DNA from 3 places in the Paraglaciecola sp. 2405UD69-4 genome. Region 2 is predicted to be linked to each of the others. Evidence: predicted binding sites of a transcription regulator. Region 2 holds the regulator's gene; each other region holds the start of a gene.
The links. The regulator MetJ, encoded in region 2, represses methionine synthesis genes. The targets are predictions, from matches to a motif close to TAGACGTCTAGACGTCTA.
Positions count from the first base shown of each region.

Region 1: serA (phosphoglycerate dehydrogenase) is a predicted target of MetJ. The motif match lies at 6,913-6,930, and genes of this name have one in related genera.
Region 3: thrA (bifunctional aspartate kinase/homoserine dehydrogenase I) is a predicted target of MetJ. The motif match lies at 6,476-6,493, and genes of this name have one in related genera.

Region 1 covers NZ_JBLIXM010000005.1:1,582-11,501, reverse strand. Annotated here, with positions in the region: gene yacG (DNA gyrase inhibitor YacG) at 1-195, shown strand, start outside; gene ACMUMK_RS15410 (glutathione peroxidase) at 329-1,069, shown strand; gene ACMUMK_RS15405 (alpha/beta hydrolase) at 1,357-2,379, shown strand; gene ACMUMK_RS15400 (DUF1697 domain-containing protein) at 2,379-2,918, shown strand; gene ACMUMK_RS15395 (glutathione S-transferase N-terminal domain-containing protein) at 3,049-4,173, shown strand; gene trxC (thioredoxin TrxC) at 4,173-4,604, shown strand; gene ACMUMK_RS15385 (DUF480 domain-containing protein) at 4,712-5,632, opposite strand; gene ACMUMK_RS15380 (WYL domain-containing protein) at 5,858-6,742, shown strand; gene serA (phosphoglycerate dehydrogenase) at 6,959-8,188, shown strand; gene ACMUMK_RS15370 (16S rRNA (uracil(1498)-N(3))-methyltransferase) at 8,285-9,013, opposite strand; gene ACMUMK_RS15365 (mechanosensitive ion channel family protein) at 9,535-9,920, shown strand, end outside.
Region 2 covers NZ_JBLIXM010000003.1:69,256-79,175, forward strand. Annotated here, with positions in the region: gene metF (methylenetetrahydrofolate reductase) at 1-789, opposite strand, end outside; gene metJ (met regulon transcriptional regulator MetJ) at 943-1,275, shown strand; gene ACMUMK_RS12465 (glutathione S-transferase) at 1,341-2,015, opposite strand; gene ACMUMK_RS12470 (HD domain-containing protein) at 2,155-2,739, opposite strand; gene ACMUMK_RS12475 (c-type cytochrome) at 2,772-3,098, opposite strand; gene ACMUMK_RS12480 (EAL domain-containing protein) at 3,458-6,307, shown strand; gene ribA (GTP cyclohydrolase II) at 6,552-7,175, shown strand; gene ACMUMK_RS12490 (DUF3300 domain-containing protein) at 7,335-8,714, shown strand; gene ACMUMK_RS12495 (GNAT family N-acetyltransferase) at 8,778-9,260, shown strand; gene ACMUMK_RS12500 (aspartate carbamoyltransferase) at 9,314-9,920, shown strand, end outside.
Region 3 covers NZ_JBLIXM010000001.1:722,809-732,728, forward strand. Annotated here, with positions in the region: gene yjeH (L-methionine/branched-chain amino acid transporter) at 1-1,007, opposite strand, end outside; gene ACMUMK_RS03250 (Lrp/AsnC family transcriptional regulator) at 1,148-1,576, shown strand; gene nspC (carboxynorspermidine decarboxylase) at 1,612-2,751, opposite strand; gene ACMUMK_RS03260 (saccharopine dehydrogenase family protein) at 2,858-4,060, opposite strand; gene ACMUMK_RS03265 (AAA family ATPase) at 4,208-4,738, opposite strand; gene pnuC (nicotinamide riboside transporter PnuC) at 4,731-5,351, opposite strand; gene ACMUMK_RS03275 (1-aminocyclopropane-1-carboxylate deaminase/D-cysteine desulfhydrase) at 5,436-6,338, opposite strand; gene thrA (bifunctional aspartate kinase/homoserine dehydrogenase I) at 6,687-9,149, shown strand; gene thrB (homoserine kinase) at 9,149-9,920, shown strand, end outside.

The DNA.
Region 1 (9,920 bases), on a different contig from region 2:
GAGTGGATACCTACAAGTCAATTTCGTCCATTTTGTAGTAAACAATGTCAACTCATTGATTTAGGTGAATGGGCTGAAGAAGGAAAATCTATTCCTTGTGGGGCAAGTAAAGACGCAGAAACAACAGAACTTCCTGATATTGAAGATATCGAAGCTATGTTGAGCCAACAAGATAGTGGCTTTTTTAAAGATTAGATTTAGAGTTAATCTAAAAAATAGATTGTAGATATCTATTTTAATCATTTTTAATATTTCTATCATATGGTTATTATAATTTCACTTTGAGGCACAGGCCCCATTCAAGCAAAACATGTAAGGATAAAAATTTATGTCTAATCCAAATTTCGAAAATAAAGAAGGTCAAGCAGTCCCTAGTTGTACTTTTCCAGCTCGTGTTAATGATGAGTGGGTAAAAGTGTCAACCGATGAGCTTTTTAAAGGTAAAACAGTGGTTGTATTTTCTCTTCCAGGAGCATTTACACCAACTTGTTCTTCTACTCATTTACCTCGCTACAATGAACTAGCAAATGTTTTCAAAGCTAATGGCGTAGATGAAATTGTATGTATGTCAGTTAACGATACCTTTGTCATGAATGCTTGGGCTGAAGATCAAGAGTCAGATAATGTTACTCTAATCCCTGATGGAAATGGTGAATTTACCGATGGCATGGGCCTATTAGTAGATAAGGCTGACTTAGGATTTGGAAAGCGTAGCTGGCGTTATTCTATGTTGGTTAAAGATGGCATAGTGGACAAAATGTTCATCGAGCCTGACTTACCAGGCGACCCGTTTGAAGTATCTGATGCAGACACTATGCTTGAGTATATTGCTCCAAGTGCTGTTAAACCTGAGCCAGTAGCTGTGTTAACTAAACCTGGCTGTCCATTCTGTGCTAAAGCAAAGAACCTGCTTGACGAAAAAGGTTTAGCTTATGAAGAGTTTGTAATGGGACGTGAGATTTCTTTCACTGGTCTTAAAGCTCTATCTGGTAATGAGTCTTGGCCTCAAGTCTTTATCGGTGGCAAGCTAATTGGCGGCTCTGATGATTTAGAAGCTTATTTCGCATAAGTAAAAAGTTATTAAGATTATGAATGGCGCCTTAGGCGCCATTTTTGTATGTGGTGTTTATCAGTGGATAGAGCTAATCTAAAAAGGCATTTTTGCTGAAGTGTTAAGGGAGCTTTTCATAACGTCCATGTAACACAAGGGATTTTGCTAACCCTTGTGTGCCTCTTATTTATGCTGCCTTTCGTTAGTGGCTTAACAAAAATCCTAATTATATTCGTAGGTTATGGTTGAACACTTGAGGTGACTAAGATTAGTATGAGTACAATTTAAAACAAGACATACTCTATATGAAAACGTCTATCCTAGTACTTTTTTTAACTACCACTTTTTCATTTTTTGTTGCTGCTCAAAGCATTGAACCTATTTTTGACGAGTTTGATGGACTTTATCAGGCAGAGCTTGGGTCTACACAAGGCTGCGTAAATCCTGAGGTAAATGTGTTTAGGGTTTGCTCAAGTGCGTTAAGAAATGACAAAAATGCCCCTTATATTTTGCATCACGGTGCTAAAACTGAAAAAGTGATGGTGTTGTTTCATGGCCTAAGTGACTCACCGTTTTACTTTCGCTCTATTGCTAAAGCCGTCTATCAAGAAGGCTTTAATGTGGTTGTGGCGCTGCTTCCTGGCCATGGAAAAATAGATCCAGACGCTGATATGGAAGACTCAGAGCTTGCTGATAGATGGCGTTCACATATTGCTAAGGTGACTGCTATCTCTGAGCAACTAGGTGATAAGATTTATTTAGGTGGGTTCTCAACGGGCGGTGCATTGGCTACCGAATACATTTTACAACATCCCGAAAAAGTGAGTGGTTTAACCTTGTTTTCAGGTGCCTTAGCATTAGATCCCAACGTAGAGTTTATGGCGAATATATGGGGAATACAGTTACTCGCAAAGTTTTTAGATGGTGATTATCAATCCGAGAATGCCAATCCATATAAGTACCCCCAGGTCGCGCGTTTTGCTGCTTTTGAATTGGTTGAAGTGATTTTTTCAGTTAGGGAATTATTAGAAAAAGGTGCCAAGGTAGACTTACCTATTTTTGCCGCCCATTCTACTGCCGATAGAACTACTCCAATTGTTGGAGTTAAAAGTTTGATGGAGTACAACCAGGCTACTAGTGTTTTGTATGAATTACCTAAAGAGCTAGAAATTTGCCATGCTGATGTGGTTATTAATGAAGAGCAAGTTTCTGAGATTGGTATAGATGGCTCGTTACTTGAAGAAATTATGCCTTGTGATGTACCAAAGGCTAACCCTAAACATGCAGAAATGCTTACTAATTTAATGGCTTTTTTGGCGGCTAATTAGTGAAACAGTTCATCGTACTATTAAGAGGCATAAATGTTGGTGGCAAAAATAGTTTGCCCATGAAACATTTGTCATCCCTTTTAATGGCAATGGGTTGTAGTGAGGTTAAAACCTATATTCAAAGTGGCAATGTATCTTTATTCCATCAAAGTGAGAATGCCGAGTTATTGGCATCTGAAATAAAAGCCAATATTAATAGTAAGTTTGGTTTTAATATTAATGTGATGGCCTTTACTGCTGAATCCTTTAGTGATTTAGCTAACAGTAATCCTTTTAAAAATGCAGAACTAGAACCTAAAACCCTGCATGTATATTTTTTAGCAAAGCCTGCTGCTTCTGCAGATTTACAAAGTTTAATGGGGTTAAAAGCCGCGAGTGAAACCTTTGAGCTATTGGGCACGGCTTTTTATCTGCATGCACCAGATGGAATTGGCCGCTCAAAATTAGCGGCAAAAGTAGAGAAGTATTTAGGTGTCGCAGCCACAGCTAGAAATTGGAATACTGTGAGTAAGCTATTGAGTATGACAGACATCAAATAAAGACTTGCAGTTAGGGTTGATAAGGTAATTTATTGTTATGTATTCGTAAAATAAATGGCGTTTATTTGAAAGGTATTTAGGCTTAAGGCGGTTTAAGCAATGTCCCTTTAGTCTCTTTAAGCGAATTTACATGTCTAACGAATACACTTTATATGGTGCGCCAATGTCACTTTACACAGGCAAGGCTAGATCATATCTAAATTATAAACAACTAGCTTACCGTGAGGTTTTTTCCTCATTAAAAGTGTACAAGAATGTAATAGTACCTAACACTGGGGTACGTTATGTTCCGGTGTTAAAAACTCCTGCTGGTGAATATTTACAAGATACAGCTCATATAATAGATACCCTAGAACAAGCCCCCACGAGTCGCTCTGTTACCCCAGTTACTGCTAAGCAAAAACTTGTTTCTCAACTATTTGAAATATGGGGAGATGAGTGGCTGGTAATACCCGCTATGCATTATCGATGGAATAAAGATAATTTTCCTTTTATCTATGAAGAATTTGGAAAAGTCGTATTCCCTAATATGCCGAGTTTTGTTCGTGCTTATGTAGGTAAAAAAGTAGGTGCGAAGTTTAAGGGCTTTGTTCCTATGTTAGGGATAACCGAGAAAAGTATTCCTGCGATTGAGGATTGGTATGAAAATCATGTGTTAAAGCTTTTGAATGAGCACTTTGCTGAGCATGATTATTTACTTGGGACGAAACCCTGTGTTGGAGATTTTGCATTAATGGGGCCCCTTTATGCCCACCTATTCAGAGATCCTGCTCCAGGGAAAATTATGCATACACTGGCGCCCAATGTTGTTAAATGGGTATTGAGGATGAATCAAAAAAATGTTCCAGAAGGTAGGTACTTAAACAATGATGAGGTTCCCACGAGTTTACTTTCCTTGTTAAAAAGGATGTTTAAAGAGCAGTGGCCCGTACTAGAAAGTACGGTTAAACATCTTGAAAAGTGGAGCACAGAGAACCCTGACAACACAGCAATACCTAGAAGCATTGGTGAGCATAGCTTTACAATCGGCGAAGTTACCGAGCGCCGTGCGATAGCTAGTTTTCATCAATGGAAAGTACAAAGAGTATTGAACTGTTATTATCAATTTAATGGATCTGAAAAACCTTTGGTTGATAACTTTTTGAAAGAAATTGGAGGATTAGATGCCATGCAATTACACATTAAAAATTGGATAATAAGGGAAGATAATCAACTTACATTTTCTAACACAGATATATTATCAATAGGATTATAATGCATTTAGTTTGCTCTCATTGTTTTGCCATTAATCGAATACCCGAAGGTAAAAGCCATACTTCAGCTAAGTGTGGTAAATGCAAAAAAGTAGCTGCTCCAAGCACTTATGTTGACTTGACTGGCTCTAATTTCTATCGCTACATCGAAAAAAACGATTTACCAGTGATCGTTGATTTTTGGGCGACTTGGTGTGGACCTTGTCAGGCTATGGCTCCGGTTTTTGAAACTGTAGCCAAACAGTCTGAGTCTATACTTTTTGCAAAAGTAAATACGGAACAAGCCCAGCAAATTTCTGCTGAAGCTAGTATTAGAAGCATCCCCACTTTAATATTTTTTCACCATGGCAAAGAGATAGAAAGAGTCTCCGGTGGCTTGTCTGAACAGCAGCTAAAAGCATGGATACTACAGTGCTTAAAGAAACTTTCATAAGTTAGACTCGCCATACCCTAATTATTAAAGGTGTGGCGACGTTACTCATTTGCTTCATTGACATTTTTTGCAGAATCAAAATAGGCTGAGAAAACAATCTTTGTTAGTTATTTTTGTGCTGCGATGACGGATATTTCTACTAGTAGTTCCGGTCTAGCCATTGATGCTTGTACACAAGCTCGAGCCGGAGCAAAACCTTCAGGAACCCAGTTATCCCACACTTGATTCATGGCCGCAAAATCTTGCATGTCTTTGATATAGATAGTTGCACTGAGCATATGCTCTTTATCACTGCCAGCGTCAGCTAACAATTGCTCAACTTTATCAAGCATGGTTTGAGTTTGTTGCTCTATCCCTTGGGTAGCATCTGCGCAAACTTGTCCACATAGGTACACTGTACCTTGATGAATAACAATGCGACTCATACGTTGCTTGGTTTCTTTGCGCTCGATCTTGTTTGAGCCTGTTACATTTGCCGTAGAGGGATTCGAGGCTTGTAAAGGCGTATTTACCTCTGAATCTATGTCACCGCAGAATAGGTGTCCATAACGGGACTCTCGCTTGCCGGGCTCTCGTTCTAATTTAGTGATCAACTGCAGATCATTTAAGTTATGTAGGGAACCAAGCGCGGTTTCTACTTCATCAACATTCGCAAACTCAGCTAATCGGTTGGTACGAGTTCTCAATTCACCGGGTGTTTGCGGGCCACGTAATAACATAACGCATATAATAGCTAGTTGTTGGCGGCTGAATTTCAGATCACTAAATTCAGTATTACAAAATCTATGTTTGTATTTAGTCACTCTGCTACCAGAGCTTGTATGTTCAAAAATTAATTTTTTATCTCGTAGCTCGTCTAAGGTGTTTTGTACCTCAGACTCAGTTAATTGCATAACAGGCTCTCGATTACTTTTTTGGTTACAGCCTAGGGTGAGAGCATTCAAAGAAAGGGGGTATTGGTCTGGGGTAGTGATTTCTTTCTCAAGTAATACACCAATAACTCGCGCTTGGAGTGGTGAAAGTTGCAATAGCATTTTGTAATTCCTTAAGTACGACTAATTAGCTGCATTATAAAGGTGAAGTCTAATTGGATCACATACACGGGCTTAAATTATTTAATTTGGATTTGAAATAATAGATATAGAAAATCAACTCATGAAAAAGATGCAATCAAAATGATTGTATTTAAGAAGGGTGTGATTTAATCTGGATATATCGACTCATTATGAGTCTTTCTATGAAAGGAGCACAAAATGGCCAATGACACTTTAATTCAAAAAAACTTAGCTGAGTTACCCCATGCACAACGAGATCGCTTAGCTTTTATTGATTTTAGTTTGCAGTTCTTTGGGCATGTTGCACGGACTGATTTAATTCATCGCTTTAAAACAGGGTTAGCAGCAAGTACTCGAGATTTTAGTACTTATAAAGAGTTAGCCCCCAACAACCTCGTGCTCCAACATCAAACCAAGAGTTATCATCGCACCGAAGACTTTCAGGCTATATTTCGTCATGATCCTGAAGTGATTTTGTCATCTTTAAGCCGTGGCTTTGGTAACGGGATTTCGACTGGGGTTCAACCCACAGAACAATGTTTTGATGCTGTACGTTTGATCCATCCTGATACCCATATTATTAGTGGTCTGATGCGAGCTATTCATAATAAAAAGGCAATTAAGTGTGGTTATGTATCAGTTAGCTCTGGGGAAACCACAAGAGCTATTGTTCCCCATTCATTGGTTAATAATGGTCATAGGTGGCATGTGCGTGCCTTCGATAGAAAAAATAATAGATTTAGAGACTTTGTGTGTACCCGTTTTACCTTTATTGATCTTATGGAAGAAGCGCTTCATGTTCATGAGGCCAGTCCCTATGACGAACAGTGGAACCGGTTTGTAGAATTAATACTTATCCCTCATCCTAAGCTCAACCAGTCTAGGGCAATCGAAATGGATTATGGAATGGATAAAGGTATGTTAGCGATTAAGCAACGAGCTGCTGTAGCAGCCTATGTGTTGCGTCAGTGGCAGGTAGATTGCTCTGAAGGTTATGGCCTTTATGGGAATGGTTGCCAGTTAGCTCTGCAGAATTTAGACGCGCTTGAATGCCTTGAAAATGTTTCTTTAGTGCCGAGCTAAACTATAAAATAGCACTTGAAAAGCAGGCAGTAAGCACTTGGTTACTGCCTGCTTTTTAGTGTTCTTTTAACAAGTGTTTTTTCGAAGAATATCTAATTAATAAATTGGTCTAACTAATCCAATCTTTTACCTTTCTTAATGCTTAGCTTTCTGTTATTTTCTCATCCAAATAGACGTCCAGATGTCTTTAATTGCAATTCTTAACTGGGAATCCTTATGAGCAAAGTGTCATTACCTAAAGAAAAAATTAAAATTTTGTTGTTGGAAGGCTTGCACCAAAGTGCAGTAGACACCTTACATTCCAATGGCTATGAAAATATCGAGTACCTAAAAACGTCACTACCAGAAGATGAGTTAATTGAAAAAATTAAAGATGTTCATTTTATCGGTATCCGCTCTCGCACCCAATTAACGGAAGCGGTTATTAATGCTGCGAACAAGTTAGTGGCCGTTGGCTGTTTTTGTATTGGTACCAATCAAGTTGATCTTAAAGCCACACAAAAGCGTGGTATTCCAGTTTTTAACGCGCCATTTTCGAATACTAGATCGGTTGCAGAGCTTGCCCTTGGCCAAATGATTTTATTACTAAGAGACATTCCTGCTAAAAATGCGAAAGCTCACCGTGGTGTGTGGGATAAGAGTGCTGTCGGTTCATTTGAAGCCAGAGGTAAAACCTTAGGTATCATTGGATATGGGCATATTGGTACGCAATTAAGTATTCTCGCTGAACATTTAGGTATGCATGTACAGTTCTATGATATTGAAAGCAAGTTGGTTTTAGGTAACTCAACTCAAGTTAAAACCTTAGAGCAATTATTGAATACCTCGGACGTTGTAAGTTTGCATGTTCCTGAAACAGTACAAACTCAAAACATGTTTGGGCCTAAAGAGTTCGCCATGATGAAAGACGGCGCGATATTAATGAATGCTGCTCGCGGAACCATTATTGAGATAGATGCTTTAGTCGCTGCTTTAGAAAGTGGTAAATTAGCTGGTGCGGCAGTGGATGTATTCCCAGTGGAGCCTAAGTCTAATAATGAACTATTTGAATCGCCGCTGACTAAATTTGAAAATGTTATTTTAACGCCCCATGTTGGTGGTAGTACTCAAGAAGCTCAGCAAAATATTGGTATTGAAGTCGCTGGTAAGTTGGCTAAATACAGCGATAACGGCTCTACTTTATCTGCTGTTAATTTCCCTGAAGTGTCTTTACCTGAGCATACAGATCGATCACGTTTACTGCATATTCATAAAAATGCACCTGGAGTATTAACCCAAATCAACCAAGCGTTTGCTGAAAAAGGTCTAAATATCGCAGCTCAATATTTACAAACAAATGAGAATATTGGTTATGTAGTTATTGATGTTGAAGCCGATTATGCGGGTGAAGCGTTTGAGCAATTACAAAAAATTGATGGCACGATTAAAACAAGAATGCTGCACTAGTAGTATGTTTGATGGCAGTCCAACATGGACTGTCATCATTTGCTAGTTTAACTCTTTGCTAATCCCTTACGTATTTCCCTCTGTTTTATATTCTTGTTATAAGTCGCCGTGAATTGCCTGAAGTGCTGAAATTGAAGTAATTGCTGCTGTTTCTGTACGTAATACTCTCGGACCAAGCTGCACCGTTTGGAAGCCATTCTGTTCGGTTTTATATATTTCTTGATCAGTAAAGCCTCCTTCAGGACCGATTAGTAGCCTCACACCTGCTTGAGGTATGCTGACATGCCTAAAAGCTTGTTCTGCTCTGGGGTGCAGTGTCAATCTTAACTGGTTGGTGGACATGGTAACCCAGTCTGCAAAAAGAGTAGGGGGGTTAAGTATTGGCAGTATATTTCTACCACTTTGTTCACATGCTCCAATTGCTACTTTAAGCCATTGTTCATGCTTTTTTTGCCAACGTTGTGGGTTGAGTTTGACACCACATCGCTCGGTGATGATAGGTGTAATTTCTTTAACGCCCAATTCCACAGACTTTTGAATAACCCACTCCATTCTATCACCACGGGAAATACCCTGTGCCAGATGTATATCTAAAGGTGATTCAATACTGAGTGATAATTTTGAGTCGACACAAGCCACGACTTTACGTTTACTAACTTCAATAAGGTGAGCACTATATTCGTTGCCATCGCCATTAAAGAGCACAATTGCTTGGCCTTCTTTGGCTCTTAATACATTGCTTAAATGATTGGTAGCATCATCGGTAAGGGTGACATGGCTGTCTACGGATAGTTGGTTTGGGTAATAAATTCTAATAATACGCATAGTGGGTACTCTTTTTTACGAATGTTACCAAGTCTCAAGAGCTTAAATCAAAAAGGAGGGCAAAAAAGTTCAACTAGACAGGTTTTTATCCCAGTCCAGTTACTTTACTTAAACGGTTTTAATTCTAAAAATAATTTTTAGTGATTTGAACAGTAGGAGTTATAACAGAGTTTTTCGAGCATGTTTAGTGTGTTTCCCTGTGTCTCTAGTAAGTGAAAAAACTAGCAGTGAAACTAAACATAAAACTAAAAAATAGACAAATAACATTCTCAATTCCTTTAAAAATATTAATATAACTTAACAAATAACCTTGCCTTTTTGAGTCTATCATTAAAATTTATATTATGAAATTTAATATTTGTAAATTATATCGAGTGGTGGAAGTTTGTTTGCAAAATTAGTCTTTTAGTATAATAAATCGCTAATTTTTCTGGCTTTTACTGAGGCGAATATTTATCCTTGCCCCAGTTTTTTGAGTTTGACTGAATAAACTCTGATAATTATAAACAATGGAGAAACATATGTTTGATTTTGATGCTGAAAAAATATCCCAAATGGTTGATACCTACGTCATTCCGTGGGGGATCAATATAGTTTTCGCACTACTTATATACATTATAGGTAAAATGATAGTTGGCGTACTGATTGGCGTTTTCGGAAAAGTAATGGCTCGTTCTAAATATGACGACATGCTTATCGATTTCATCAAGGCTATTCTAAAAGCGGTATTGATGTTATTTGTTATTGTTGCATCATTAGACCAATTAGGTGTCGATACTACTTCTTTGGTTGCTATTTTAGGTGCTGCTGGTTTAGCTATCGGTCTATCTTTACAAGGCTCTTTGCAGAATTTCGCTGCTGGTGTAATGCTTCTTGTATTCAGACCATTCAAAGCCGGTGATTTCAT
Region 2 (9,920 bases):
TAATACTTTCACCATATCCATTGCTATGCTTGCACCCATTAGGTTACGAGTTGTTTGGTCATCTTTATCAAGACCGTCATACATCTTGTGTAGCCACTGAGGAACATGGACGTTAGTAAAACCAGCAAAACGTTGTAAGGTTTGGTAGTTAGTAACGGGTAATATGCCTGGTACAATATCTAAATCAATTCCTGCTGCTGCAGCTCGGTCACGGAAACGTAAAAAAACTTCAGCGTCAAAAAAGAACTGGCTGATTGCCTCGGTTGCCCCAGCATCGGCTTTGCGTTTTAGATTGAGTAAATCAAATTGAGCATTAGGCGCTTCAGGGTGTTTTTCTGGATAAGCGGCTACCGCAATGTCAAAGTCGGCGACGTCTTTTAATAATGTAACAAGATCAGAAGCGTAGGATTGGGGCTTAGCAGTGCCTTCTGGTAAATCCCCTCTTAATGCAACAATCTTGCGAATACCGCTATCCCAATAGTCTTTTGCTATTTGGATTAGTTCCTCTCTAGAGGCATCCACACAGGTTAAATGAGGAACAGATTTGATCCCCGTTTCTGCTTGAATACGTTTTACCACATCATGGGTTCTGTCTCGCTCACCACTATTAGCACCATAGGTTACCGACATATAAGCAGGCTTAAGTGGCGCTAAACGTTCAACGGACTTCCACAGCGTTTGTTCCATAGATTCAGTCTTAGGAGGGAAAAATTCAAAAGACACATCGATATCTTTTACTTCTGATAATGATTGATTTAATGCATCTATGCCGCGTGCGTAAGACACCATGGTGTTACTCCAAATAAATATAGCCGTTTAGACGTCTAAAATAAGCTTTGTATGGAAAGCCGTCAAGATGTTTAGCAGTCTATCGTTGACCTTTTCTGCGTAATGTTTAGAATTTCCCCGTATAAGAAAGATAAAACTTGGTAAATTTTAGCAATGGCAGATCCTACAAAGTGGAATGGAGAGTATATCCATCCGTACGCTGAGCATGGTAAAAAAAGTGAATTGGTTAAAAAAGTCACGGTTTCTATCCCACTCAAAGTATTGAAAGTTTTGACCGATGAGCGCACTAGACGTCAGGTAAATAACCTAAGGCATGCAACTAACTCTGAACTATTATGTGAGGCATTTTTACATGCCTTTACTGGCCAGCCTCTGCCTGATGACGAAGATCTTGAAAAAGATAACGGGCAACGAATACCAAAAGAAGCAAGACGTTTGATGCAAGAGATGGGCTTAGATATAGAAATGGATGTCGAAGAAGATTAATTAATGGCGTTGCAGCACTGCTACATTTAAGTGCTGCGTATATTTAAACTCAGCGCATCGGTACGCTAAGCGTAATCATATTGCCCACCTTTGACCAAAGCTTTTTGATAAGCAGCTCTCCCGTGTATGGCTGTTACAAAACGCTTTACGTTTGGTAAATCAGTAGCAGCTCCTCTTGCTACTGCCGCTTCTAAGGGGAAGCTCATTTGGACATCAGCTCCTGTTAGTTCATTTCCGGCAAACCATTCATTTTTTGCTAAATGTTGTTCGATAAACTGCATATTCCCTTTGATGATAGGGCCATAATAGGCAGCCATAATTTTATCGACTATTTTGTTGGCGATTATTTTGACAAACCAAGGTTTGGCTTTTTCGCGGGTTTTATCAAGTACTAACTTTGCTACCAGTGGCGGCATGAGGGTACCTTCGGCAAAGTGGAGCCAGTATACATATTGCCAGTGAGAGGGGGTATTTTCTGTGGTTTTGGTTAGCTCAGCGCTTTGTTCACCATAGCGACTGATTAAATACTCAATAATAGCCCCAGATTCGGCAATACTTGTGTCTCCATCGGTAATGATAGGAGATTTGCCCAGAGGATGAATTAATTTCAGTGATTCAGGTGCTAAATTGGTTTCTTTATCTCTTTGATAAGTTTCTATTTTGTAGTCTAACTTTAGCTCTTCCAATAACCATAAAATTCGCTGTGATCTTGAATTATTTAAGTGGTGCAAGGTGATCATGTTAGTTTCCAGTTCTAGCTTAGTTAAGATTGAATTATTTATATATACGTACAAACGCTAACTAGGACCAATTTTCCATTAAAATTGATATCTATTACTGAGTATTATTTTATGGGGCAAGCTTAGATGAAAATTTGCTTTATTTGAGTCTAACGCCAGCTTGTGTACCTTTTTCTATCACTTGTGCTTTTATCCACTGCCAAAGGCTCGGATGAGCGCCCTCTATCGCAATATTTTTTGCAAGTACTTGCTCAATAGCAATGTCATGTTCTAACCAGCTTTGGCAGCCATTATGAATATTTTGAATAACTGGCATTAACCTATCTATTGCTTTTGCAAATTTGGCTTCAGGGGTATTGGCATGTTCGAACTCTATCCATAGCGCTAGATATTTAGCTCCTTGAGAGTCAGGTAAAATCGCAAAAATACGTTTTGCTGCGGCTAGCTCATTTTCATAGTCATCGTGATTAGCGTCGTAAGCAAACTTATCTCCCGTGTCAATTTCTACTATGTCATGTAGTAGAAGCATAGTGACAACCTTTAGGTGATCTGTTGGTTGCTCAGCGTAAGGGAGTAGGGTGAGTGCCAGTAAAGCTATCTGCCAACTATGTTCAGCACTATTCTCATAGCGGTTTACGCCTACAGGTTTAATTTTACGATCTACATTTTTTAACTGTTCTATTTCCACTATAAAGCGAGTGATAGCTTGAAAGTCTTCTGTCATGTTGCTCTCTGTATTTAAGGGGAGTTAAAGTGTTATTTTCCAGATGGATCTAAGCTAGCAAAATAAGCTGAAAGGTTATCAATATCGGTGTCACTTAGTGCTGTTGCCATTGGCGCCATGACCATATTTTTGCGTTCACCATCGCGAAACGCTTTAAGCTGCAATACTAAGTACTGTTCTTTTTGGCCGGCTAAATTCGGATATGTAGGGATCTGTGAAATACCACTCGCACCATGGCATGCTGCGCAGATGCCAGCTTTTGTCTTACCAGCAGCAATATCAGCTGCAAAAAGGGTTGGAGAGAAGGTGTTTAGAGCACATATCGCAGCACTAAAGGTTATCGCTTTTAGCTTTTTCATAAATGTCCTTAGTCAATATATTAAAGTGTAAGCTTGATTAGAAGAGGCGGATTTTACTATACCTGCAACTCCAATCAACGAACTTACTTTACTTGAGACTAGTGTCAAGTAAGGCGTTGCAGCTAATTTGTTAGAAAACGAATAGTTGCATTAGCCTATCTCAATAGCCGCTAGCTTACTCAGAAGGCCCAAGAGAAAAATATTTATCATGGATTTAACGCAACCATTTGACGACATTGAGGTTTATGATAGATATAGTACTCTTGCTTTGAGTGCGAGTATGCTAATAGATGTTAGGTAAGTAGTTAAATTTGTCGATTTTAAAATCAAACAGCCTATAAGGGTATTATAAGATCAATATGATAATTAAGATTTTTAATCTTTGGGTTAAGAGCTTTGTGATTGTGCTGTTTTTATTGAGTACTGTCGCCCACGCTAAAGACGTTTATTTTGACAATGACGTTGAGCATATTGATCTCCTCAATAAAATAACATGGCTGAAAGCCCATAAAAATGTGCAGTTATCTGATGTTCAAAATCTGCAGACCTGGCAACAAAATACTATTCCAAATAAGCTCAAAAAGCATGAAAGCTTATGGGGAACCGTCGATCTGTACCGAGCAGTGTCAAGCGATGAACCTTTTGTGTTTAAAATTGGTAATCCCATGCTTGATTATGTTGATGTGTATTTATTAGATGATAAAAACCGAATATTAAGTTCTTATTTAATGGGAGCTAAGCGGGAGTTTGATAAAAGGCCATTTCAGCACCGGCTATTTATGGTACCAATCGATCCGCGCCAGCCTGTTGTTAAAGTTTTTTTCAAGGTCCGTGATGATGGGCCAATCGTATTTCCCGTTACTTTAGCTAGGCAATCAGCATTAATAGCGAATGAAGAGCTTTTATTGTTAGCAACTGGCGTGGTATGTGGCGCTCTAGCTTTGTTAGGATGCTATTTTTTTGCTACCTACATACTTTTGCGTAGCCCTATTCGTTATTGGTTTGCAGTATCTAACGGCACTTTCCTATTACTTTTTTTAAACATCAAAGGTGTTCTAGGTCAATTTACCGGTTTTACTGCCTACATCTCCAATATAAGCGCAGCTTTGTTTGGTGTATTGCTTATTACTATCGCAAAAGTCACTTTTTCTATATTAGAAATTGTTCCAACTATATGGCGTCACTCATTTTATGCTTTAGGGTTTGTTACTGTGGCAATGGCATTTTCAGCAGATACTAATAGCCAAATTATTTTTGCTGTGCTTATGTCAGCCCTGTCTTGCTTAATTATTTTAATCATAGCCTTCATTTACAACGAAAGTGATAAAAGACTGGCTAATTTAGTGTGTCTAGGTGGTATTTCTTTAATCGCTATAAGTGGCTTTACTCGTATTAGTTTGTACTTAGCCACAGTTCCTACATTTGAGTCTATTTCATTAATATTTACGACTGTGAATATTCTCGGCATGATTTTGATTGCTCTTTCCATTGAAGGGCATGAGAGGGTCGTAACCAAAAGGCATCACCTTAAGCAAGAGTCTGCGATTACCGATTTACATCGTTACTACTCATTATTTCAAAATTCTGCAGAAGGCCTCTATGCCTCTAATGTTGATGGCACACTTATTTTAGTTAATCCAGCCATGTGCCAGTTGTTTGGTTATGAAACGCCAAAAGATTTATTAGAAAATATCGAAAATGCTGAGCAGTTTTATTCTGACCACAATGATAGAGAGTTGATGATTGGGGAAATTCATAAAAATGGCAAAGTAATTGGCAAAGAAGTTAAAGGGATACGCAAAGACGGTAGCGAATTTTGGTTTTCGATTTCAGGGCAGATAAAAGAAGACAAAGAAACGCGGTATGTATTTGGCTCTATGTTTGATGTAACCGAGCGTAAGCAGTCAAACCTTAGCCTAGAATACCAAGCCAGTCATGATTCATTGACAGGAATTTATAACCGCCGTGAGTTTGACGCTCGATTACAAAAAGCCTTGCATAACGCTAAAGTTGATCGAGTGGATTTGGCATTGCTTTACTTGGATTTAGATCAGGTTAAGGTTGTTAACGACACCTGTGGTCATAAAGCCGGTGACTTATTGATAAAAGAACTGTCTTTAAAATTAGATGCTGAGGTTTCTGGTAAAGGCATGTTAGCTAGAGTGGGGGGCGATGAATTTGCCGTCCTGTTAGAAGGGGATGAAGCGCCTATGGCTTACCTCTTAGCGAATAAGCTTCTTAATCTGGTGCAGGAATTTCGATTCACCTGGGAAAATAGAGTGTTTACCTTGGGCCTTAACATTGGACATGCACCTTGGCAGGCTAACATTGGTACGCCTGAGCAATTGATGAGTATGGCTGATGCCGCATGCTATTTGGCTCAGGAGAAAGGGAGTAATCAAATTCACACTTACTCATCTGATGATCAACAGATGCATCGCTATGAGGCCGAATTGTCTTGGGTTTCAAAAATTCATCATGCATTAGAAAATGCTTTGTTTAGTTTGCATTATCAGCACTATTTACCTTTAAGTAAGAAAAGCTCAGGACATCAATATGAGTTGTTGCTAAGAATGCAATCAGCAGACAAAGAAGTGATTTTTCCGGAAGAGTTTTTACCAGCCGCAGAGCGCTACAATCTAACTGCTAAAATTGATCGTTGGGTCATTGAGTATTACTTTGGCTGGTTAACCCAGAACCCTGAGCATTTGAATGAATTAACTCAAGTAAGCATTAATATAAATGGTTACTCATTGGGTGATAAAGAACTAAAGCTATTTATTTTAAATGCCTTTGAAAAGCACAATATTCCCTATCAAAAAGTGTGTTTTGAAATCTCTGAAGGTATGGCTATCGGTAAAATGGAAGAAACCTTAGACTTTATGAATACCTTCCAAAAATTGGGATGTGCTTTTGCATTAGACAGTTTCGGGAGTGGTATTGCCTCATACAACTATCTAAAGAATCTGCCGGTATCTCAAGTAAAAATTGATGGGAGTTTAGTTAAGAATATTTTGGTTGATCCAATCGATTTAGCTATGGTGAGTTCTATTCACGAAATAACTAAAGCAATGGGTATGGAGACCGTAGCTAAGTTTGTGGAATCATCAGAGGTTATGGTTGCCCTTGGTAAAGCAGGAATTGATTATGCCCAAGGTTATGGCATTGCCAAGCCTGTTTCCTTGTTAGAGTTTCAGACCCACTCCTAGCTTCAATCAGCTTCTTTTACCCATGATAGCCTTAAAAAAGTAAAGGGCTTGTAAATAAACAATTAGTGCCCATATTGTCTGATACTTTTATTGTTGTCATTGACTGATCCTATATATCTATAAATCGGGTAGATTACATAGAAGTTTATGTACTGTCGTGTGTACAATTTTTTGCCGCTTTATGAAGGCCAGAATGTACACAGCCAGAAATTTTTTACTCTATTTGAAGTCTGTATAGAAAAATATGAATGTTAGTTCTGAAAAGTATCAATATGTAAGCTCTGCAAAATTACCTACACGCTGGGGGCAATTTACCATTCATGGGTTTGTTGAAAGCGAGTCTAATCAAGAGCATGTTGCTTTGTCATATGGAGAGTGGACAGAGGAAGAAATTATTCCCATCCGCATCCATTCAGAATGTCTAACTGGGGATGCTTTATTTAGTACTCGATGCGATTGTGGCGCACAGCTTGAAAAAGGCCTTCAAAATATTGTCAAAAATGGAAAAGGTGTGCTGCTTTATCTTCGTCAAGAAGGGCGGGGAATAGGTTTACTCAATAAGATAAAAGCCTACCAGCTACAAGATCAAGGTATGGATACAGTAGAAGCCAATGAGCATTTAGGGTTTGATGCAGATTTAAGGGATTACAGCATTTGTGAATTGATGCTTGCTACCCTCAAAGTCAAAAGCGTTAAGCTCATGACGAATAATCCTAAAAAACGAGCTGCATTGTCTAGTTTAGGCATAAACGTAGTAGAGCGTGTGCCAATTGATCACGGTGTTACCGATGATAATCGTCATTATATTCAAACTAAAACTGAAAAGTTAGGTCATCAATTTTTACCAGAGCAATATACCAAGCGCTAATTATCTTCATGTCGATGAAATGTTAACGATACATACAAACAAAGATAAAACTAACTTTAAGTAAGTATTCAGTCACTGTTAAGTTTACTAGGCGTATAACTATCCCTACGATTTGCTTTGCTTTATTGCTGAGCTGTTAATGTCAAAGAAGGAAACGTTATGGGAAATCAAAACAGATACCTGCTGATATATATTTTTATTTTGTGTGTCATTGTTGCCGGTGTTGTGCAGCTTGCACAAGCTGAAGAACAAGACAGCTCTGAATATGAGTCTACAAATATTGAGTTAGAGCAAGCCGTACTCGACCAAATGTTGGCGCCTATTGCCTTATACCCAGATACCCTGTTATCTCATATCTTAGTTGCATCTACTTACCCTTTAGAAGTTGTCCAAGCAGCACGTTGGCGTAAGGCTAATGATAATATAGATGCGCAAGGTGCCTTAGATTATGCTGAGACCCAAGACTGGGATCCTAGTGTGCAAGCACTAATCCCTTTTACGGATTTACTACAAACTATGAGTAATGATTTGCAGTGGCTACAACAGTTAGGTGACGCATTTTTATTTAGTGAAGAACAAGTATTAGCCAGTATCCAAAGCTTACGCCAAAAGGCCTATGCTCATGGTAACCTGAATGAAAATGAATACCTGAATGTAGAGCAGCAAGATAATCAAATAGTTATTCAACCTGTTCAAAAAGAAGTGGTGTACGTACCTTATTATGACACTAGGGTGGTATACGGAAATTGGTGGTGGCATAACCGTCAACCTTATAGATGGCATAGACCTTTGCACAGTGTTTTCGTTGCAGGCTTGTATTGGAGTGCAGGGTTTCACATTCGTCCGAGCTTTTATTTTGGTGGATTTCAATGGCGTAAGCGCCACATTTTTATCGACTACAGTTATAGACGTAACTCTGGTAAGTATTGGTCACATCATAAGACTAATGCTAAAACTATAAAGATCAGAAAGTCGCAACGCTGGAGCCATGATCAAAAACATAGAAGAGGTGTGCAATATCATGTTAATGGCCAGCGCGTAAAGTATGTAAGCAAAGGTCAGTCTGTGTTAACAAAAGATCAGTCTAATCTTAGAAATAACAAAAAGCGTGTGTTGAAATATGATACTCAAAATACAAAGTTGAATAGTCAACGGGTCAAAAATGCTTTAAATACGAAAGGATCCGAGCAAAAGCGCAACAAGCAGGCAACAAGAAATAATTATGAAAACCAAAATAGAAAGTCTAATGTAAATAAAGCTAACACAAAGCAACAAAGGGACTATAAAAAGCAATCTACAGTTGATAACAGAAGCTCAAAGGGGCAGCAATCAGGCAATAAAAAACAGTCCCAAACTGCCAAGTATCAGCGTCAAAGCCAAGCGAAAGCAACGAAACAAAATCAAAAGGCAAAGACTGTTAAACATAGCTCCAAACAAACTTATAGGGGAAATAACTCACAGTCAAAAAAGCAAAGTTTTAGTAGCCAAAACAAGGCTAGAAATACTAATCGTCAGAGCAGTAATCAACATAAACATTAGTACTAAACAAAGCTTACCCACGTTATCATCATTCCACTGAATTGATAGCGTGGTTTTTTATTTGTGAATATAAAAGTTGATGATTTACGTCATCCAAAAGTGAAAGAACTTTTACAAAAACATTTAGATGACATGTACGCCACTTCACCAAAAGAGAGTGTGCATGCCTTGGATTTGTCAGGCTTGCGTGAAGCCAATGTTAGGTTTTGGAGTGCATGGCAAGGAGATGAATTACTCGGTTGTGGTGCACTAAAAATACTTAACTCTAAGCATGGCGAAATTAAATCAATGCGTACTTCAGAGTCCCATAACCGTAAAGGTGTCGCCACAAATATACTGCAGCATATTATTGAGCACGGACAACAAATTGGCTTAAAGCAATTGAGCCTAGAAACAGGCACTCAAGATTTCTTCAAGCCCGCCCGTCAGTTGTACCTTAAAAATGGTTTTCAAGATTGCGGCCCATTTGCTGATTACTCCTTAGACCCCAATAGTTTGTTTATGACATTGTTTATTACAAAGGGTGAGTTTAGGACTAGGGACTAAGCAGTATATTTGATAAAATAATCATTATGTTTGGTGTTTGAGTTGAAGGTCTTATGAATTTTAAAGGTGGTCATATCCTGTCGGTAAATCAGTTTGACCGAGAGGCCATTGAGCAAGTTTTTAATGTTGCTCATCAAATGTTGCCCTATGCAAAAAGACAAAAGCGAACCACTGTCTTAGATGGCGCTATTTTGGGAAACTTGTTTTTTGAGCCGAGTACCCGGACTAGAGTGAGTTTTGGTACTGCATTTAATTTGTTAGGTGGTGAAGTTCGTGAAACAACAGGGCTAAGTAACTCAGCTTTAGCCAAAGGTGAGTCACTATATGACACCGCTCGTGTATTAAGTGGCTATTCGGACATTATAGCAATGCGTCATCCAGATACAGGCTCGGTCGCTGAGTTTGCTCAAGGTAGTCGTATTCCTGTCATCAATGGTGGTGATGGTGCAAACGAGCACCCAACCCAAGCTCTTTTAGATTTGTATACTATTCAAAAAGAATTGGAACACCATGGAAGTGGCATTGATGGCATGCATATCGCCATGATTGGTGATTTAAAGTATGGCCGAACTGTGCATTCACTTTCTAAATTATTATGTCTGTTTAAAAATGTCCGTTTTACATTAATTTCGCCTAAAGAATTATCTATGCCACAAGGCA
Region 3 (9,920 bases), on a different contig from region 2:
TTGTCAGTTAAAAACGTCACAGTAATGACGATTGCCATTATCACCAATAAAGTATTTAAGGCGCGTACTGGCACACCATATTGGTTAAGGGCTTTAAAATAACAGGGCAATACTCCGTCGTTGCTAAAACTCCATGCCAATCTGGCGAGGCTAGCAGTGTATACGTTGACCGTTGCAATACCACCTGCAATACCTAATACACCTATTATGGGAGCGCCATATCCACCTAGTAATTGATTGAATACGCCTACAATTGCTAGTTTTTCAGTATTTGGGTTGTGTATTTGTAAGTAGGTACAGATTAGATAAATTAAACCTACTATTGTGCAGCCAATGATGAGCGCCGGAAGTAGGTCTTTTTCTGGATTTTCAAAGTCGTTTGCTAAATGTGCCATGGCTTCAATCCCCAGAAAACTCCAAAAAGCCAGTCCTGCCGCCACTAAGATTAAATCTAGCTTGATATCACTGTTTACGACTGGAGAGGTCGAAGTTAGCGTGCTGCTTGTCTCCGATAACCCCAATAATACAGCCACAATTGCCACTATTATTAATGTTAAGCCGAGTTGTAATTTCGCAGATATTTGAATACCTCTGAAATTTAGAACAAAGAGTAAAACAAGTACGCTAATTTGAGTGAACCATTGCAACACTGGAGGCATAGATATTAAGGAGTCCACAAACTGAAACGTCATAATAATGGCCGCTGGAGCCCCTAATGGAACAACCAGTAAAAATATTATGCCTATTGTTCGGCCTGCTACCACGCCAAATGCTTGTTGTACAAAGAATGCTGGACCAGAGGCATGGGGGTATTTTCCAGCCAATTTTCCAAAAACCAAGGCCACAGGAATGATAGCCAATGTTAAGCCTAGCCACGTATATAAGGCATTGGACGCGGCTATGTTTATTGTCATTTGTGGCAATATAAACACGCTAGTACCAAGCAAAGTGGTGGCAAGTAGTGCTGCTCCCTGCCATAGTCCAATTTTATTATTGTGATTTGCCATCGGCTGTAATACCTTGATTAATAGAGCTTTATATTACAATGATTTACATATTCATTTTGTCATTATGTAACATCAAAATGTCTTTTAAACCGACATAATGACGGATTTTTTAATTTTGATGATGATATGAAGGAAGAGATATGGACAAATTTGATAAGGGGATTATCGCAGAGCTTCGCAGCAATGCTAGAGCAAGTATTTCTCATATTGCAGAAGCGGTGAGTTTGTCTCGTTCCAGTGTATCCGAGCGTATTAAGAAAATGGAAAAAAGTGGCATAATACGCGGCTACCAAGTGTTGCTGAGCGAATCCCAAAAAGAAGGGGTGACTGTATATTTTGAAATTCAACACCGCCGCGCCCGTTGTTCAGATGTCATTCATTTGTTTAAAACAATACCTGAGGTAGTGACATGCCACGGGATCACCGGAGATATGGATTTATTAGTATTTGTAAAAGCAGCAAGTATGCGGCGTATCCATGAAATCCGTGAGTTTTTAGACGTCGAAGAGGATGTAACTAAAATAAAAACCCACGTTGTTATGAGTGAATGGATAGATAACCATAACTAAGCTTTTCCATTCACTTCTCTGGTAATAGGTACTTTTTATGAGAGCTTATTTTTAAAGTCATCGTAGTTAAATGTACGCACTAACTCAAAGCTTCTGTCCTTGCGGAGTAAGCCAATAGAAGGGTGCTCAACACCATTAAAAAAGGTGGTTTTAACCATAGTATAATGGATCATATCTTCAAAGATTATACGCTCGCCTATTTGTAATTCATGGTCAAAACTATAACGATCAATGGCGTCACCTGCTAAGCATGAGTTGCCACCAAAACGATAGGTATAGGCTTTTTCTCCAGAGATACCAGCTCCTCTTACTTCTGGGCGATAGGGCATTTCTAGTACATCTGGCATATGAGCTGTCGCCGAAATATCCAAAATGGCAATCTTGTCTTGGTTTTCAACAATATCAACAACTTCAGTCACTAAGGTACCAGTTTGCCAAGCAACCGCAGAGCCCGGCTCTAGGGTTACCGTTAAATGAGGATAGTTTTCCTTAAAGGTCTTTAATACTTTAATTAGATGCTCTACATCATAGCCTTGCTTGGTCATTAGGTGGCCGCCACCAAAGTTAATCCACTTAAGTGACGGTAGCCATTGTCCGAATTTTTTCTCAATGGCTTGAATGGTGCGCTCTGTAGCAAAGGAGTCAGACTCACATAAGTTGTGAATATGAAACCCTGAAATCCCAGACAAATCTGCGTCTGCTAAGTCACTCGCTTTTATGCCTAACCGCGAGCCGGGCGCACTTGGATCATAGAGCTCTGTTTCTGCCTCTTGATGCTCAGGGTTAACCCTGAGACCTGCAGACAAACCTCCTTCAAGTACTTTTTGCTTATATCTTTGCCACTGTCCCAAACTATTGAATGAAATATGGTCTGCCAAGTTTACTAATTCGTTTATATCTGCTGGCTTAAAAGCAGGAGAATAAACATGCACTTGCTTGCCTATTTTCTCTTTGCCTAGTTTGGCTTCCCAAACACCACTTGCAGTGGAGCCTTGTAAATATTTTTTAACTAAATCAAAGGTAGACCACATTGAAAACCCTTTTAAAGCCAATATTATTTCAACGCCAGATTGCTGTTGAACATATTGCATTAGCTGTAAATTGCTTTCGAGTTTTGCCTCTTCGCATACATAACACGGAGAGGGGATATCTGGGTTTAACATGGAGTCTTGCATATAAATATGGCTTTCTTTGAGTTGAGAAAAATAACTAGGGTACCGACTTTGGAAGCAGATACCCTAAGGATGAACATATCAGCTAGCTTACTTTAAAGGCTATTAGCTATTTAGAAAATGGACTCTCATCGCATTCTAAAACATGCCAAGGCAAGCCGTGAATGTTTAACATTTCCATGAATGGGTCTGGATCAAATTGTTCCATGTTCCAAACCCCTGGTTTTTTCCAGGTACCGTTTAACATTAAGCTGGCACCTATCATTGCTGGTACACCTGTGGTGTAAGATACCGCTTGGGCACCCACTTCTTCATGACACATTGCATGATCGCAGTTGTTGTAGATAAAGATGGTTTTTTCTTTACCGTCTTTAACGCCAGTAATATAAGTACCTATGCAGGTTTTTCCCGTGTAACCATCAGCTAATGAGCCAGGATCAGGCAAAACGGCCTTTAAAAACTCTAAGGGCACAATTTGTTGCCCTTGGAAATTAATGGGTTCAATACTAGTCATGCCAATACCTTCCAATACTTTTAAGTGGGTAAGGTAGGCATCACCAAAGGTCATCCAAAAACGAGCACGTTTGATAGTAGGGAAGTGCTTAACGATAGACTCTAGTTCTTCGTGATACATTAAGTAGGATGCACGTACTCCTATATTTTGATAATCAAGGTCTTCACGTACACTTAATGGCTCGGTTTCTTTCCATTCGCCATTTTCAAAGAAGCGCCCACGTTGGGTGATTTCACGTATATTAATTTCAGGATTAAAGTTAGTTGCAAAAGCTTGACCGTGGTCACCACCATTACAATCTACTATGTCTAGGTAATGAATTTCGTCGAAGTAGTGTTTAGCGGCATAAGCTGTGTACACGTTGGTAACGCCAGGATCAAAACCACTACCTAATAGGGCCATTAGACCTGCTTTTTCGAATTTATCCTGATAGGCCCACTGCCAAGAGTACTCAAATTTGGCCACGTCTTTTGGCTCATAGTTTGCCGTATCTAGGTAATGCACGCCTGTTTCTAAACACGCATCCATAATAGCCAAATCTTGATAAGGTAAAGCAAGGTTGATAACGAGATCAGGTTTAACTTGATTGATGACAGCGACGACTTCGCTGGCGTGATCAGCATCTACTGCAAATACACCTTTTACTCGGTCAACACCTACTTCTTTTTGCAGTGCTTCACATTTTGATACCGTACGACTGGCGAGGTAAATTTCGTCAAAAAATTCAGGTAAACGAGCACATTTTTTAATGGTAACAGCGGCCACACCACCGGCACCAATGATCAAAACACGAGACATAAGAAAATCCAATTAGATTAGGTTAAACAGCAAAAACTGCATGCTATCAGTAATTCATGTCCGTGCAAGAGGAGGATGTAAAATAGATTTATCTGTTACTGATTATTGCTGATTAAAGTGGCTAATTTAGGCCATGAGCTACATGGCTTATTGGGAATATTCTAGTGTTAGTTCTTTGGATACTAACTCGACTCGCTCTTGTATTGAGCCTTTTACTTCTATGTATGGGATCTTATGTTGTTGCATATAGCTACGGTTGAAAGCTTGAAACTCTTGACGATTAGCATCTCCTGAACGCTCCCAGGTATCGTCGTAGGGGATTTCGTCGCCACATAGCACCACCAATGCATAGCGTTTCCAGCAATCTAGTGCCATTTGTTCTAATTCAGGTAAAGCTTGCTGGTGGTAATGTAATGCGAAATGCCAAGTGGTAAAGGCACTAGTATCACACAATAAGTAATGGTTGGCCTTTTCTGCTGCTTGGTCTTCCCATTGGTTTTGCATTTTAGCAATATGTAAAAGCTGCTCTGGAGTTAAACGCCTATCGACTTGGTGGGTAATCCAGTATTCGCGGCCATATTCTGGCACTGTGATAGTGCCGAGCTCTTTTGCTAAGGCTTCGCATAAGGTTGTTTTACCTGTTGAGGGACCACCTAAAAACACTATTCTTTTAATCACTTGCTAAGCCTTTATAATGCTGCTTTTGTAAACTTTGAAACCACTGCCACTGACCGATACAGGCCATGATTAACAAACAGCAGTACAGTACTGAGGTTGGATATAACCCTTTTTGCCAGTAGATTGCAATGGCTACTATATCTACCACAATCCATATGCTCCAGTTTAATAATCTCTTATGGGACAACAACCATTGTGCGGCTAGGCTTGCACAAGTAGTAAAGGCGTCGGGGTAGGGAAAGCTAGCATCTGTATATCGCTGCATTAATGTGCCTACTATCACAGTGCTAATTGAGATTAAAAGTAACCAAAATGCGTATTCTTTGAAGGAGCCCTTTGCAACTATGATGCGGTTATCTGTATCGCTAGACTGGCGCCAAATCCACCATCCATAGAATTGAAAACCAACGTAGAAAATATGCAGTGCCATATCTGAGTACAGCTTAACGTCATAGAAAATCCAAGTGTAAATACTGACCTGTAGCAAGCCGAAAGCAAAGCTCCATATACTACGTTTTATAAGTAAATATACGCATAGAAAGCCCGCTATGGTTGCTATCCATTCTAAAGGGGAGGCGCCGGCAAATCCGGTTAACCACTGCTGCCAATTCATTACCTTGGTGTTTCTCTTGTTGCGATTTGGAGCGCTATTTGAACTAATTATTCATTGTAAAGAAAGGTTTTATTTTGCAATCTATTATCTTGCGCCTTGTAAACCACCTGTATGCAGGGCGAGTATCTTACTGTTTTTGGGAAAGTAATCACGGTTCGCTAAGTCTTTAATTCCATAGCATAACTTACCACTGTAAACGGGCTCTATGGGGATATGAAAGTGTGCTAAAAAGTCTGAGCAAAACTGGTTAAGCTCAGGTGTAGACTTACCATAGCCACCAAAATGATAATCATGAATAATTTTCCAATTGCTATAAGTTTGTCCATTTGGCAAAAAAGAGGCGACTAATTCTTCTAAGTAGCCTTGTCCCTTCAGAACACCAATGCCTATTACTTGCGTTGCCGGTGAAAAGTTAGCAGCACAATTTATAAGACCTGCTAAAGTGCCACCGCTTGCCACTGGGGCAATAATGTAATCGTATTGATGCTGTAATTCAGTCACGATATTTGCAACGCCTTTTAAGGCCTGCTGCTGGGATCCGCCCTCAGGAATAATAAGTGAATCAGGGTATGCTTTTGTGAGTTCTTCTAAGTAGCTTGGATCATTTCGCTTTTTATAGGTAATACGATTGACATATTGCACATGAGTTTGCCATGCCAGCAAGTCGTTTAGCATGGGGCTGAGGTTCGAGGAGTAGTCGCCTCTTACTATGGCCGTAAACTTGATACCTAATTTATAACAGCAATAACCTAAAGCATGCAGGTGGTTAGAGAATCCGCCGCCAAAACTGATAATATGCTTTACCTGTTTTTGCTGTGCTTCAGCTAATGGGTAAACTAGCTTGCGCCATTTATTTCCAGATATCACAGGGTGAACAAGATCATCCCTTTTTATGGTTAAGGTTAATGCTTTTTTATCTAACCACGACGCTGTAAGAGCTTGCTCAGGGGACGGCGTATTTATATTTAATTGCTTGCTTAAAGACATTGCTCTCTTGCCATTTATGTAGTGGCAACATAATAGTTTTTATTGGCGTTATGGCAATAACTAAACGGCTATTTAAGGGGCTCTGGTAAAAGTAGATATAACAAATAACAAAACAACCACATATGTTGGTTGACATATAGACGTCTATACGGCAAATTGCCCACATGAAAATGAATACAACAACTACGACCAGCATGATTATTATCACCCTCTATGAGGTGGTCGCTGGCTAGTGCATACGCATTACACATTAAAAGCCCGCAGCCCAAGCGGGCTTTTTTGTTATTTGGCTTTGTGAAAAGCGAATAAAAATATAAACATGGCTAAGTAAAGATTAAGGAGTACAAAATGAAGGTGTTGAAGTTTGGTGGATCGTCTCTTGCTGACGCAGAACGCTACTTGAGAGTGAAAGACATTAGTATGTCTTGTCACACCGAAACTGGCGCAGCAGTTGTTTTGTCTGCTCCAAAAGGCGTTACTAATGCCTTGTCTTTATTGTGTGACGAAGCCGCTGCGGGTAAAGATTATGGCGAATTGTTTGCAAAGTTAAATATGGTGCTTTTCGGTATTCTTGATGATCTGCAAGACAATGTTCCAAATTTTACCTCAACTAAGTTAGCTGATTTTGTACAACAGACATTAAATGAATTAAATCAACACCTAGAAGGCTTTGCCTTATTAGGCTGTGCGCCAGACCAAGTGGTTGCTAAAGTACTAAGTGTGGGTGAGTACGTTAGCGTTAATATCTTTAGTGAAATCTTAAATGCCATTGGTCAAAGTAACCAAATAATTGACCCTGTTGATTATATTATTGCCGAAGGTGATTACCTAGATAGCATAGCTGACGTATCTGCAAGTAAGGCAAGATTCAGTGATGTTGATACTTCAGGTGATAATGTATTAATTATGCCAGGTTTTGTTGCAGTAAATGAAGCGGGCGAAAAAGTCACATTAGGGCGCAATGGCTCTGATTACTCTGCGGCTATTTTAGCGGCATGTATCGATGCAGAATGTTGTGAAATCTGGACAGACGTAGATGGTGTTTATAATGCCGATCCTAACCAAGTTGATGGTGCAGTTTTACTTGATAAATTAACCTATCAAGAAGCCATGGAGCTATCTTACTTTGGCGCCAAAGTTTTACATCCTAAAACTATTGGTCCAATCGCACAGCATCATATCCCTTGCTTGATCCGTAATACTTTAAATCCTGCAGCGCCAGGTACCTTGATTAGTAATCAAGCCAGTACTAAGTGGACTAGCGTAAAAGGTATCTCCCATTTAGACGACATGACTATGTTCAATGTGGCAGGGCCCGGAATGAAAGGCATGGTAGGCATGGCTAGCCGTGTATTCGAGGTTATGTCGAATGCCAATGTGTCTATAAGTTTGATTACACAATCTTCTTCTGAATATAGCATTAGCTTTTGTATTCATAGCAAAGATGCGGATAGAGCTTTAGATTTGTTAGAAGACTCTTTTGCTTTAGAGCTTAGCAACCAATTGTTAGATCCAATCGAAGTACGTCACGATTTAGCTATTGTTACTTTGGTGGGCGATGGTATGCGCCACTCTAAAGGGCTAGCGGCTAAGTTTTTCAACTCTCTATCTCAAGCACGTGTAAACAATGTGGCTATTGCTCAAGGCTCTTCTGAGCGTTCTATTTCTACGGTTATAGAAGCTGCGAAAGCTAAGAAGGCGGTGCGAGTTGTACATCAAAACTTCTTCTCTGATTTACATGCTATAGATGCATTTTTGGTGGGCTGTGGCAGCGTAGGAAAAGAGTTTTTGCAGCAAGTGGCTCGCCAACAAGCTTCATTGCTAGAGCGTAATATCAGTTTAAATGTTTACGGTATCGCCAACAGTAAAAAATGTTTGTTACAAGCAGGTGGTATCGATTTAAATTCAGCTTGGGCTGATGCTTTAAGCGAAAGTGATGAACAGTTTTCAATCGAAGCATTAACGGGCTTTGTTCATGCCAACAGCTTAATCAACCCAGTTATTATTGACTGTACGAGTAGTACTGTGATTGCAGAACAATATCCAGAGATGATGCAAAGTGGTTTTCACGTAGTAACACCTAATAAGAAGGCTAATACGGCTAGCTATGAGTTTTATGAGTTGTTACGAGATACAGTTCAAGAAACAAATCGTCAGTTCTTATATGAAACCACAGTTGGTGCAGGCTTACCTGTTATTGATAACTTGCAGCATTTGTTCTACGCAGGTGATGAGTTGGTTCGATTCGAAGGTATTCTGTCAGGGTCTCTATCTTTTGTATTCGGTAAGCTAGATGAAGGTTTGACCCTATCACAGGCTACAGAAATTGCTAAAAAGAATGGCTTTACTGAGCCTGACCCCCGTGATGATTTAAGTGGAATGGATGTCGCCAGAAAATTACTTATCATGGCCCGTGAAGCTGGGCTGAAACTAGAGTTAGCAGACATAACCATTGAACCAGTATTACCTGCATCCTTTGATGCAAGTGGCAGTATTGATGAGTTTATGGCGAACCTACCACAGATAGATGCTGCTTTTGCCAAAAGAGTAGAAGCTGCTAAAAGTGAAGGTAAGGTGCTTAGATACGTAGGCTCTATTGATCATGGAAAATGTGTGGTGAGTATTGAAGCGGTGGATGAGTCCCATCCACTTTATATGGTTAAAGAAGGTGAGAACGCACTGGCAATCCATAGTCGCTACTATCAACCTATTCCTTATGTTATCCGTGGATATGGTGCAGGTGCAGCAGTGACAGCCGCTGGCGTATTTGCAGATGTGATGCGTACTATGCCTTGGAAACAAACAGTATAATGTCAGGCTCGAATATGAATAAATCAAAGCTAGTTGCATACGCACCTGCCTCAATTGGTAATGTCAGCCTTGGCTTTGACTTACTGGGCGCTGCCCTGAAACCTATTGATGGCAGCCTATTAGGTGATGAAGTAGAAGTTGAAGTGGCAGAGACGTTTAGTTTAGAAGTTAAAGGACGTTTTGCTGATAAATTACCTCCTGATCCAGACAGCAACATAGTCACCCGCTGTTACCAACATTTTATAAAAGTATTACAAGAGCAAGGCCATAGCGCCAGTTCAATTCCTGGTTTAAAATTGACACTACACAAACATTTGCCAATTGGTAGTGGTTTAGGATCGAGCGCTAGCTCTATTGTGGCAGCGTTACATGGACTGAATCAGTTTTTTACTGAGTATTTTGGTAGTGCCCCTTTTACCGATAACCAGTTGTTATTGGTAATGGGTGAGCTAGAAGGGCAAATCAGTGGCAGTATTCATTATGATAACGTAGCGCCATGCTTTTTAGGCGGTTTAGTCCTTATGGCTGAACATAAAGAGCAAGTGGCTTTGCAGTTACCCTGTTTCAAACATTGGTACTGGGTATCTTGTTATTCTGGTATTAGCGTATCCACTGCTGCGGCGCGTGATATTCTTCCTAAGCAAGTGCCTATGGCTGATACCATTAAGTTTGGGCGTCAGTTGGCGGTATTTACTGATGCACTTTACCGTGAAGACGAAGCATTGGCCGCAGCCATGATGCAAGATGTTATCGCCGAACCTTATCGAAAGT